Regions from separate parts of the Rhizobium sp. NZLR1 genome, predicted to be linked through region 3. Evidence: riboswitches for the same ligand, from Rfam matches in the RefSeq annotation. Region 3 holds a riboswitch; each other region holds the start of a gene.

Region 1 (3,203 bases), 870 kb from region 3:
AAAGGATGATGCGCTCGCCGGTTCCCCCCGCACCCGTCGCAAGGAAGCCGATCAGCAGAAAGGCGATGACCGCGCCGATGAAGGCGCCGCTCGACAGGCCGAAAACACCGTAGCCGAAGCCGAGGATCATCACGCAGACCGCTCCCGTCGAGGCGCCGGCAGAGATGCCGAGCACGTAGGGTTCGGCCAGCGGATTGCGCAGCAGCGCCTGCAGCACGGCGCCACAGAGCGAGAGCGACGCGCCGGCGCTGGCCGCAACCAGCGCCCGGCTCAGCCGATAATCCCAGACGATGCCCTGGTGGATGCGGCTGAGCTCGAAATCCGTGCCGAACAGCCGGTTCGACACCGCCTCCGCCGTGGTCGCTAGCGGGATCGCGATCTCCCCGATCGAAACAGCGAGACTGATCATCAGCCCGAGAAGCAGAAAGGCAGAAATGGTGAGCGCGCCAAGCGCCCACCATCCGTGTTGTCTGACCGACATTGCCTTCACTGCGAGAGACCGAAGGACTTGATGCCGTTCGCCAAGGTCTCGATGCCGTCGATCGTACGGATCGTCGGGTTCATCGATTGCGCGTCCATCATCACGAAGTGCTCGTTCTTGACCGCGTCAAGCTCCTTGGTCACCGGGTCGTTCTCGAGAAAATCGATCTTGACCTTCGGATCGTCGGCGGCGTAGCGGCGCCGGTCCATGGTCGCCAACACGATAACCGCCGGGTTCGCCTGAGAAATGGTTTCCCAGCCAACCAGCGGCCATTCCTCTTCGGTTGTCACGACATTCCTGGCGCCGATCGCCTTCAGGATATAGGCAGGCGCGCTGTTCTTGCCAGCGATGAAAGCATCGCCATTGACTTGCTTGCTGGAGAACCAGAAGACGATGGGCAGGTTCTTGCCCGATGCGCCTGATATCGACGCGACGGCATCCGCCTCGCGCTTCTTCAACTTGGAAATCAGCGCATCGCCGCGCTCCTTCACGTCGAAGATCTCCGAGAGCTCGGCGATCTCACGGTAGACCAGCTCCATCGTGAACAGCTCCTTGCGCACACCGTCGCCGCCATCGGTGTTGACCTTGGCGACGCAATCGGCCGGCGCGAGATAGGTATTGATCCCGAGATCCTGGAACTGCTCCCGCTTGCCGACGGAGCCCTGCGCGCCGACATGCCATTCGAACTCGGCCGCCACCAGGTCGGGCTCCCGCCCAACAACGGATTCGAAGCTCGGATCATTGTCGGCGAGACGCTTTATCTTGCTGTTAGCCTCGGCATATTGCGGCAGGACGGGACCGACCCAGACGGCCGTACCAGCAATCTTCTCGGCAAGGTCGAGCGAGAAGAGAATTTCAGTCATGCCCTGGCCGATCGAAACGATCTTCGACGGCGCCTTCTGGAACGTCACCTGCTGACCGCAATTGGTGATGGTCAAAGGATATTGGGTGGCGGCAAGGCTCGGTGCCGCAAGGCCGATCAGCCCGAAGGCAAATGTCATGGTGGCGAGAATCTGGCGCATGAAAAACCTCGATTGAAGAGAAAAAGCATGGTTATGCCGCACCCGCGGCCGAAGGCACGGTGATACGTGCGCTAACCGCAGGAGGCCCAATCGAGACGGATGCATGCCGAAATTCGGCGAAGGTTCAGAAGGTCAATCATGTCTGTTCCTTGTCCGGGCATCCCCGCCCGGTTGATTGGATCGTGATTGACGGCAGGTCTCCTGGCTTGCGGATATCCGTCGGTTCATCCGCCTTCCCGCGATATCTCGCAGTGGCAGGGCTATAAGCCCTTCAGAGATGGCCAGTCGCTGGCCACACCTGAGATGATCGACAATCCGCATACAGTTGCGGGGGCAGCCACGGTCTCGGTCCCTGCTGGGTCGTCCTTACCGTGTTCCCTATTAATCCCCTTGGAGTCATCTTCAGGGAACCGTCGCCCCCAGTTACGTCGCCTGCCCGCAAGACGTCAATGCCTATTGCGGAGGATTGGGTTCGTGCGGGTGAAAAATAGAGACGGAACGTAGGGGGCCTGTTGGCCGGTGTAATACCTGCATCCTCGCCTCCTCAGGATGAGGCTCTCTTGAGCGTTGGCGCCGCTTTCTCCCGTTCCCGCTGTCGTGAGCGCGGCATCCGCCAACGTCCCTGATGCTGATGTGCGCAGCCCGAGAGGGCGAAACCTCGAAGCACGCCGCACGCTACTTCTTGCTACAACGCATCCAGCGGTATCTTCAGATACCGCCGCCCATTTCCCTCCGGCTCCGGCAATCTGCCTCCCCGAATATTCACCTGTAGCGCGTGCAACATCAGTTTCGGCTTCGGCAGCGTGCGGTCGCGCGCCTGGCGCAGCGCCACAAAGCCGGCCTCGTCGATGCCTGATATATGCGGGTTACCGTTTTTCTGGGCGGCCACCTTGCTTTCCCAGCGCGCGTGGCGTCCGCCGGGCTGATAGTCGTGGCCGGAAAAGAGCCGGGTCTCATCGGGCAGCGACAGGATGACCTGGATCGAGTGCCAGAGGGCGCTGGCGCTGCCGCCGGGGAAATCCGTGCGCGCCGTGCCGGAATCCGGCGTAAATACGGTGTCGTGCACGAAGGCGGCATCGCCGATCAGATAGGTCACCGAAGCAAGCGTATGGCCGGGCGAAAACATCACACGGGCTTCAAGCCCACCGATCTCGAAGGTGTCGCCATCGGCAAACAGCCGGTCCCACTGCGAGCCGTCGGTTTCGAGTGCCGGCAAGTTGTAGATCTCCTTCCAGAGCACCTGGACGTCGGTGACATGGGCGCCGATCGCCGTCGGCGCGCCGGTCTTTCTCTTGAGGTAATGCGCGGCGGAGAAATGATCGGCATGCGGATGCGTGTCGAGGATCCACGCGACCGTCAGCCCCTCGCTGTCAATATGAGCGAGGATGGCGTCGGCATTCGCCGTTCCCGTCGCGCCCGACATCTCGTCGAAATCGAGCACCGGGTCGATGATGGCACAGCGTTTTGTCACCGGGTCTGAAACGACATATTGCACGCTGCAGCTGCGGGGCTCGAAGAAAGCCTTCACACCAGCCGCCTGCCCAGCCCGCTTTTCCAGCCAGCGGCGTGCGCCGGCAAGATCGAAGCCGAGTCTTTGGCCGAAGACCTCGACCTCTCCGGGCTGCATCCGCCCGTCGAGCACCTCTCCCAGCACATAGAGCGTCAGCGCCCGTGTGCCGCTCTTGCAATGAGCAACGACC
Region 2 (3,203 bases), 350 kb from region 3:
GCTGCCGGGAAAGGGGGTCAGCGGCAAAGCCGGCGGCGAGGCGCTGGATCTTTTGTCGCCGCCCGCTGCCCGCGAACGCGGCGCACTCGGTGCTGAACAGGAGGCACGCATCACTGACCTGAACGACGAGGGCAAGAGCGTCTCGGTGCTGCTGGTCAACAATGTTGCGGCCGGGCTGATCGCCATGCGCGACGAACCGCGCGAGGACGCGCAGGCCGGGCTTGCCACGCTCAAATCAGCCGGCGTCAAGGCGATGATGCTGACAGGCGACAACAAGCGGACGGCGGCAGCCGTTGCCGGCATGCTCGGCATCGACTGGCGCGGCGAGATGATGCCTGAGGACAAGCAGCGGGTCGTCGTCGAATTGAAGCGCGAGGGCTTCGTCGTCGCCAAGGTCGGCGACGGCATCAACGACGCGCCGGCGCTGGCCGCAGCCGATATCGGCATTGCCATGGGCGGCGGCACCGACGTGGCGCTGGAGACCGCGGATGCCGCCGTGCTGCACGGGCGCGTCGGCGACGTGGCAAGGATGATCGAATTGTCCAAACGCACGATGCGCAATATCCTGCAGAATATTACCATCGCGCTCGGCCTGAAAGCGGTGTTCCTGGTGACGACGATTGCCGGCATCACCGGCCTCTGGCCGGCGATCCTCGCCGATACCGGCGCCACGGTGCTGGTGACGATCAACGCGCTGCGATTGCTTCGAGTAAGGATGTAAACATCCGATAACGTCCTTGCGGCGCTCGTCACCGTAGACCGCTGACAACGGACGCCAACCCCTCTTTCGTCATGCTCGGGCTTGTCCCGGGCATCTGCCTCCGGTCGATAGGCAGTAGATCCGCGGCACAAGGCCGAGGATGAGGCGGAGAGGGAGGTTTGTCATCAAACTGAGAGCGGCCATAGACCGGCTCTCTTCGTTCGAGCCTTGTCCACCGCCTGTTTTCCTTAAGCTTTCGTTATCCCTGTTTTTCACAGGAATGCAGTGATTTCAAACCTGCCGTAACGCAATGCACAAACCATCCATTGACGCGAATTTGGATTCGCGTACCATATCTAGTGTTCGAGGTTCCTTCGATTCGTGAGAATCGCAGGCTAAGACGGGAATACGGTGCGTTGCGCCATTATGGCGCGGCTATGCCGGAGCTGCCCCCGCAACTGTAAGCGGCGAGCAACTGTCCGATTTCAGGCCACTGGAGCATAATGCTCCGGGAAGGCTGGGCAGGATGCTTTGACCCGTGAGCCAGGAGACCTGCCTCGAACAAAACGTCCACGGGCGGGGAGTCCGGAAGGTCGCGTTGCATGGCTGCGGATGATAGCCGCGTCGCGTTTCGCAAGGCCGCTCGATCCTCCGCATGAGCCACTTCGGGGTGAAGTCATGTCAGTATCTCAGTTCAGGCCGCAACCCGCGCTAAGCAGAGGGCGGATCACGCCCGGCGGCTGAACAGGCCGCATCGTTCAAACCATCAGAGAATGTTTCGACGGATATCGCGAGATTTCCGATCGATGCCCTGCGTCCCAATCGCGTCGTCACGAGGAATATCATGACCATTACCGTCTACAGCAAACCGGCCTGCGTCCAATGTACCGCCACTTACCGCGCCCTCGACCGCCTGGGCGTCGCTTATGACATCGTCGATATCTCCGAGGATGCCGAAGCGCTCGATCGCGTCCGCAGCCTTGGCTACATGCAGGCGCCCGTCGTCATCGCCGGCGAGCAGCATTGGGCCGGCTTCCGTCCCGACATGATCAGCGCGCTCTCCTGATCGAGGCCGAACGATGGGGCTGATCGTCTATTATTCCAGCCGGTCCGAGAATACCCATCGGTTCGTCGCCAAGCTTGGAATGTGCGCGGCGCGCATTCCAACAGGTGCCGCAGACGCATTCCGTATCCGTGAACCCTTTGTGCTTGTTGTGCCGACCTACAGTGGCGACGGGGGCAAGGGGGCCGTTCCCAAGCAGGTTATCCGTTTCCTCAACGATGCGGAGAGCCGAGGACACATCCGCGGCGTGATCGCTGCGGGCAACAGCAATTTCGGCGAGACATATGGGCTCGCCGGCGACGTGATCTCACAGAAATGCCAAGTGCCGTACCTCTATAGGTTCGAGCTGCTGGGCACCGAAGCGGATGTCGCCAACGTTAAACACGGAATGGAACGATTTTGGACACGGGAACAACTCTGACGCGGGATGCGGGCGCAAAACCGCATAACACTTTTGCTCATCCCGCCGGCGAACGCCCTTTGAAAGCGGCGGAAGCGCTCGACTACCACGCGCTGAACGCGATGTTGAACCTCTATGACGACGAGGGGAGGATCCAGCTCGACAAGGACCGCATGGCGGCGAAGCAGTATTTTTTGCAGCATGTGAACCAGAACACGGTGTTCTTTCACAATCTCCGGGAAAAGCTCGATTACCTCGTGACCGAGGGTTATTATGAGCAGGAGGTTCTCGACCAGTATTCCTTCAATTTCGTGCGTGACCTGTTCGACCAGGCCTATGCCAAGAAGTTCCGCTTTCCGACCTTCCTCGGCGCCTTCAAATATTACACCAGCTATACGCTGAAGACCTTCGACGGAAAGCGTTATCTCGAACGCTACGAAGATCGTATCTGCATGGTGGCGCTGGCCTTGGCGCGTGGGCACGAGGCACTTGCCCGCGACGTGGTCGAGGAGATCATTTCCGGCCGTTTCCAGCCGGCGACGCCGACCTTCCTTAATGCCGGCAAGAAACAGCGCGGCGAGCTCGTCTCCTGCTTCCTGCTGCGCGTCGAGGACAATATGGAATCGATCGGCCGGTCGATCAATTCGGCGCTGCAGCTGTCGAAGCGCGGCGGCGGCGTGGCGCTGTCCTTGACGAACATCCGCGAGGCCGGCGCGCCGATCAAACAGATCGAAAACCAGTCGTCGGGCATCATTCCGGTGATGAAGCTGCTCGAAGACAGCTTCTCCTATGCCAATCAACTGGGCGCGCGCCAGGGCGCGGGCGCGGTCTATCTCAACGCCCATCACCCCGATATCATGCGTTTTCTCGACACCAAGCGCGAAAATGCCGACGAGAAGATCCGCATCAAGACGCTGTCGCTCGGCGTCGTCGTGCCTGACATCACCTTCGAACTCGCGAGGAATAACGAGGACATGTACCTGTTCTCGCCCTATGACGTCGAGCGCGTCTATGGCGTGCCCTTCACCGAGATTTCGGTG
Region 3 (3,203 bases):
GCCGCTTGCCGATTTCGCCGCCGAGGATGCGATCCTTGCGACATCGTGGGAATGCCTGCCGCTGACGCCGGATCACGGCGGCCCGATGCGCCTCGTCGTACCGCATCTCTATTTCTGGAAAAGCGCCAAATGGCTGCGCCGCATCGAGCTGATGCCCGCCGACCAGGCCGGCTTTTGGGAAAAGAACGGTTACCACATCTATGGCGATCCGTGGCGCGAGCAGCGCTATTCCGACGATTGAGCCTTCGGCCGCAGAAAGCGGCCCAGCGCAAACGTCACAAGGGCGAACAGAGCGGCGAGCCCCGTCAGCGACGCCATGCTGGCGGGATGAAACGGCACTTTGCTCCAGCGCGGCTTGACGACATCGGCTGTGTTGAAGGCCTCGCCGCTGAACCTGCAAGTGATGAGCGCCAGGCTGCGCCGCACCATGTCGGCATCGACCGCGGAAATGATTTCATTAGCCGCAACGGCCTCCCGCGGCATCTCACGCATCTCAAGCAATACCGCCTTGGCCGCCGCGAGATAAGCATGAGCACATTCGTTGAACGGGCTCTCCTCGTCGCTCACGCTGCCCGGCATCCGCCCCCAGAGACAATAGGAATATTGGATTTCGGCATAGTTCAGAACGCGCCGGAACAGCTCGTTTGTATCAGTCGCGCGTGACGCCAACCCGATAATTTCGCCGCGGTAGTCTGAAATCACCGCCATCTCGCCATGCGAGATTTCCGGGATATCGAGGCCGGTATCGCTGCCGCCGACGCTGCGGCTATGGGCAAGCGCGTTTTCGCCAACCGCACAAAACCAAGCGGCGGCGGCAAACGCCGTCGACAGAATCGATATGGTTTTGCTGCTTTTCATACTCGCTCGAAAAACTTGAGGGCGCCGGCAAGGCGGCGCCCCTCGATGCGTTCAGTGAAATGCCGGTGCCGGTCGAGCCCGCTGCCCGCCCTTCACGGCAAGCAGCTTTTCCGCCAGCGCTCCGAAGCCAAGACCGAGCGTTGCCCAGAGGATCACCTGCATGCCGAGCGAGGTCGTGCGGAAACGCCAGAGCACCATCGCCGAGAACTTCTCCGGCACTTCGTTGATCGACGGCAGCAAATAGAGCACCAGGCCCATGAAGACGAGATAGGTGATGCCGGCGATGATCGCCCCGTTCCACAGACCGAAACGCTCGGAAAGGCGCCGCGACAGCGCCACCGCGGCAATCAAAGCAGCGATCGAGACGACGATCATCAGGAAGAACAGCTCGGTCCTGACGCCGATCGTATCGGGATTGCCGACCGCCGGCGGATTGGCCGGATACTTGATGCCGGGAACGACGACGATCGCCACGAAGGCGGCAAGGGCGATGACCGCCGAGGTGCCGCGTGCCGAAAGCCTGCTGATGCGGCCGTGCACGAAAGCGAAAGCGAGCGCGAAAAGCCCGCCGACGGCAATGCTGTAGGCCATGACGCCGGTGAAGAGGCCAAGACCGGCCTGCGTGGCACGGCTGACGATCTCAGGTTCGGCAGCTTCGCCCGCCGCCTGGGCGCTCGCCTCCTCGAAGGCGATCGCCGCATCGACCAGCGGCTCGCCGAAGATATGCGCGAAAGCAAAAACCAGAATGCCAGCGATCAACCCCGCGAGCATGCCGCGAAGTAGAAGATTTCCGACCATGTCAGGATCCCCCTTAGTGGCAGGGAAAGCCGAGGAGATGACGGCCGTCATGCACGAATTCGTGCACATACATGCCGTTGAACAGCGCCATCGCGCCTTCCTCGGTGCCGACGAAATAGATGGCGATCAGCATCAACAGGCCGCCGAAGATCGCCCAAGGCAGGATTTCTCCTACCGGGATTGGCGCCGGTGCCGCGACGGGCGCAAAAGTGGTGTCAGACATGTATTCCTCCGGGAATGACGCGTTCAGTCGAAAGAGTGCTTATGCGGCAGGGTCTGACTTCCAGCGCGAAGAACCTTCGACACGCTGGTCACAGCGGCGCGACCGTGCCGGATTTACACCGGCTTCCAAACCCGCAACAGCACGGTTATATCTGCAGGCCGAAGAGCCTGTCAACGAAACTTCATGAAGCGGCGAAGGGCTGTTCCCACCGCTATCCGGAGATCGCAACGACCGTGAATACGCGTCTTATCTGGATCTGCCACGGCGCGACGGCAGCGAGCCGCAAGGCCCTGTTCCCGCTCGATGAACCGCTGGACAACAAGGCCGCGGAAGAAGCGGCCAGGATGACCGCCCTGCCCCGCGCCGATCGTATTGTCACCAGCCCGGCTTTGCGCGCCCGCCAGACGGCCGAAGCCCTCGGCCTCGACGCCCGGATAGATCAGGCGCTTCGCGACTGCGATCACAGGCGCTGGGCCGGCAGGTCGATCGCCGCGATCGAGGCAGAAGAGCCGGAGAACCTCATGGCCTGGATGTGCGATCCTGAAGCGGCTCCGCACGGGGGCGAGAGCCTTGTTGATCTCAGAACACGTGTCGGCGGTTGGATGGACAATGAATCCGCTCTCGGCGGCCATGTGATCGCCGTCAGCCACGCGGCCGTCATCCGAGCGGCGATCGCGTACGTACTTCAGGCGCCGCTCTCCTCCTTCTGGCTCGTCGACGTCGAGCCGCTTGGCATTGTTCGCATGACCAGCAATGGACGGCGCTGGTCTCTGCGATTCCAGCATTAGCGATCCCTCATTTTATCCAGCCTTACACAAGCAAATCGCGTCATCTCTATTGAACCCGGTTCTACCGGGACTACTTCCTTGTCCCAAGGAGATGGAAGACATGACATATGACTGGAGTGGGGAGCGCACGCGGCGCCTGCGTTTGGTGCGTGTCGCCACAATTGCGGTTCTGGTCGGTCTCATCGTCAGCGTACCGCTGCTGATCGTTACCGCCTGAAGCACGAAAAGGGCGAGCGGTGCCACGGCACGCTCGCCTTCGTTCTTTCCCCCGCCTGCCGGTCTGCAACCACGACGACGATCGCGCTCAGCGTTTTACCCGGTTCCGCGAAAGCGCCCTCAGTCCCTCCACGGCACAGCCATAGGCTGCCCCTCTGATAATTCGCCTTCTGGTTTCAACGAACATTTCAGACTTTCATGATTACTTCGGCGCGGGTGGAGTCGGAGAAGACCATATGCCGGTGTTTTTCCAAAGCAAGGCCGGAAGGCAATGCGTGTCGATTGTCGGGCTTGGGATAACCCTCTGGCTCCTCGGCGCG

What was found. A riboswitch is a leader RNA that binds a small molecule or an ion and turns the genes downstream of it on or off. The one in region 3 is predicted to bind cobalamin.
Region 1: another riboswitch for cobalamin. It lies ahead of J3O30_RS14180 (ABC transporter substrate-binding protein); the one in region 3 lies ahead of J3O30_RS18310 (CbtB domain-containing protein).
Region 2: another riboswitch for cobalamin. It lies ahead of nrdH (glutaredoxin-like protein NrdH); the one in region 3 lies ahead of J3O30_RS18310 (CbtB domain-containing protein).

What each region holds. Positions count from the first base shown of each region.
Region 1 covers NZ_CP071632.1:2,836,768-2,839,970, forward strand. Annotated here, with positions in the region: gene J3O30_RS14175 (iron ABC transporter permease) at 1-481, opposite strand, end outside; gene J3O30_RS14180 (ABC transporter substrate-binding protein) at 487-1,503, opposite strand; cobalamin riboswitch at 1,677-1,933, opposite strand; gene blh (bifunctional sulfur transferase/dioxygenase Blh) at 2,189-3,203, opposite strand, start outside.
Region 2 covers NZ_CP071632.1:4,060,457-4,063,659, reverse strand. Annotated here, with positions in the region: gene J3O30_RS19980 (heavy metal translocating P-type ATPase) at 1-721, shown strand, start outside; cobalamin riboswitch at 1,050-1,275, shown strand; gene nrdH (glutaredoxin-like protein NrdH) at 1,545-1,766, shown strand; gene nrdI (class Ib ribonucleoside-diphosphate reductase assembly flavoprotein NrdI) at 1,780-2,184, shown strand; gene nrdE (class 1b ribonucleoside-diphosphate reductase subunit alpha) at 2,163-3,203, shown strand, end outside.
Region 3 covers NZ_CP071632.1:3,706,744-3,709,946, forward strand. Annotated here, with positions in the region: gene J3O30_RS18295 (sulfite oxidase-like oxidoreductase) at 1-241, shown strand, start outside; gene J3O30_RS18300 (hypothetical protein) at 226-858, opposite strand; gene J3O30_RS18305 (CbtA family protein) at 910-1,656, opposite strand; gene J3O30_RS18310 (CbtB domain-containing protein) at 1,670-1,879, opposite strand; adenosylcobalamin (AdoCbl) riboswitch at 1,893-2,035, opposite strand; gene J3O30_RS18315 (histidine phosphatase family protein) at 2,113-2,667, shown strand; gene J3O30_RS18320 (bifunctional diguanylate cyclase/phosphodiesterase) at 3,120-3,203, shown strand, end outside.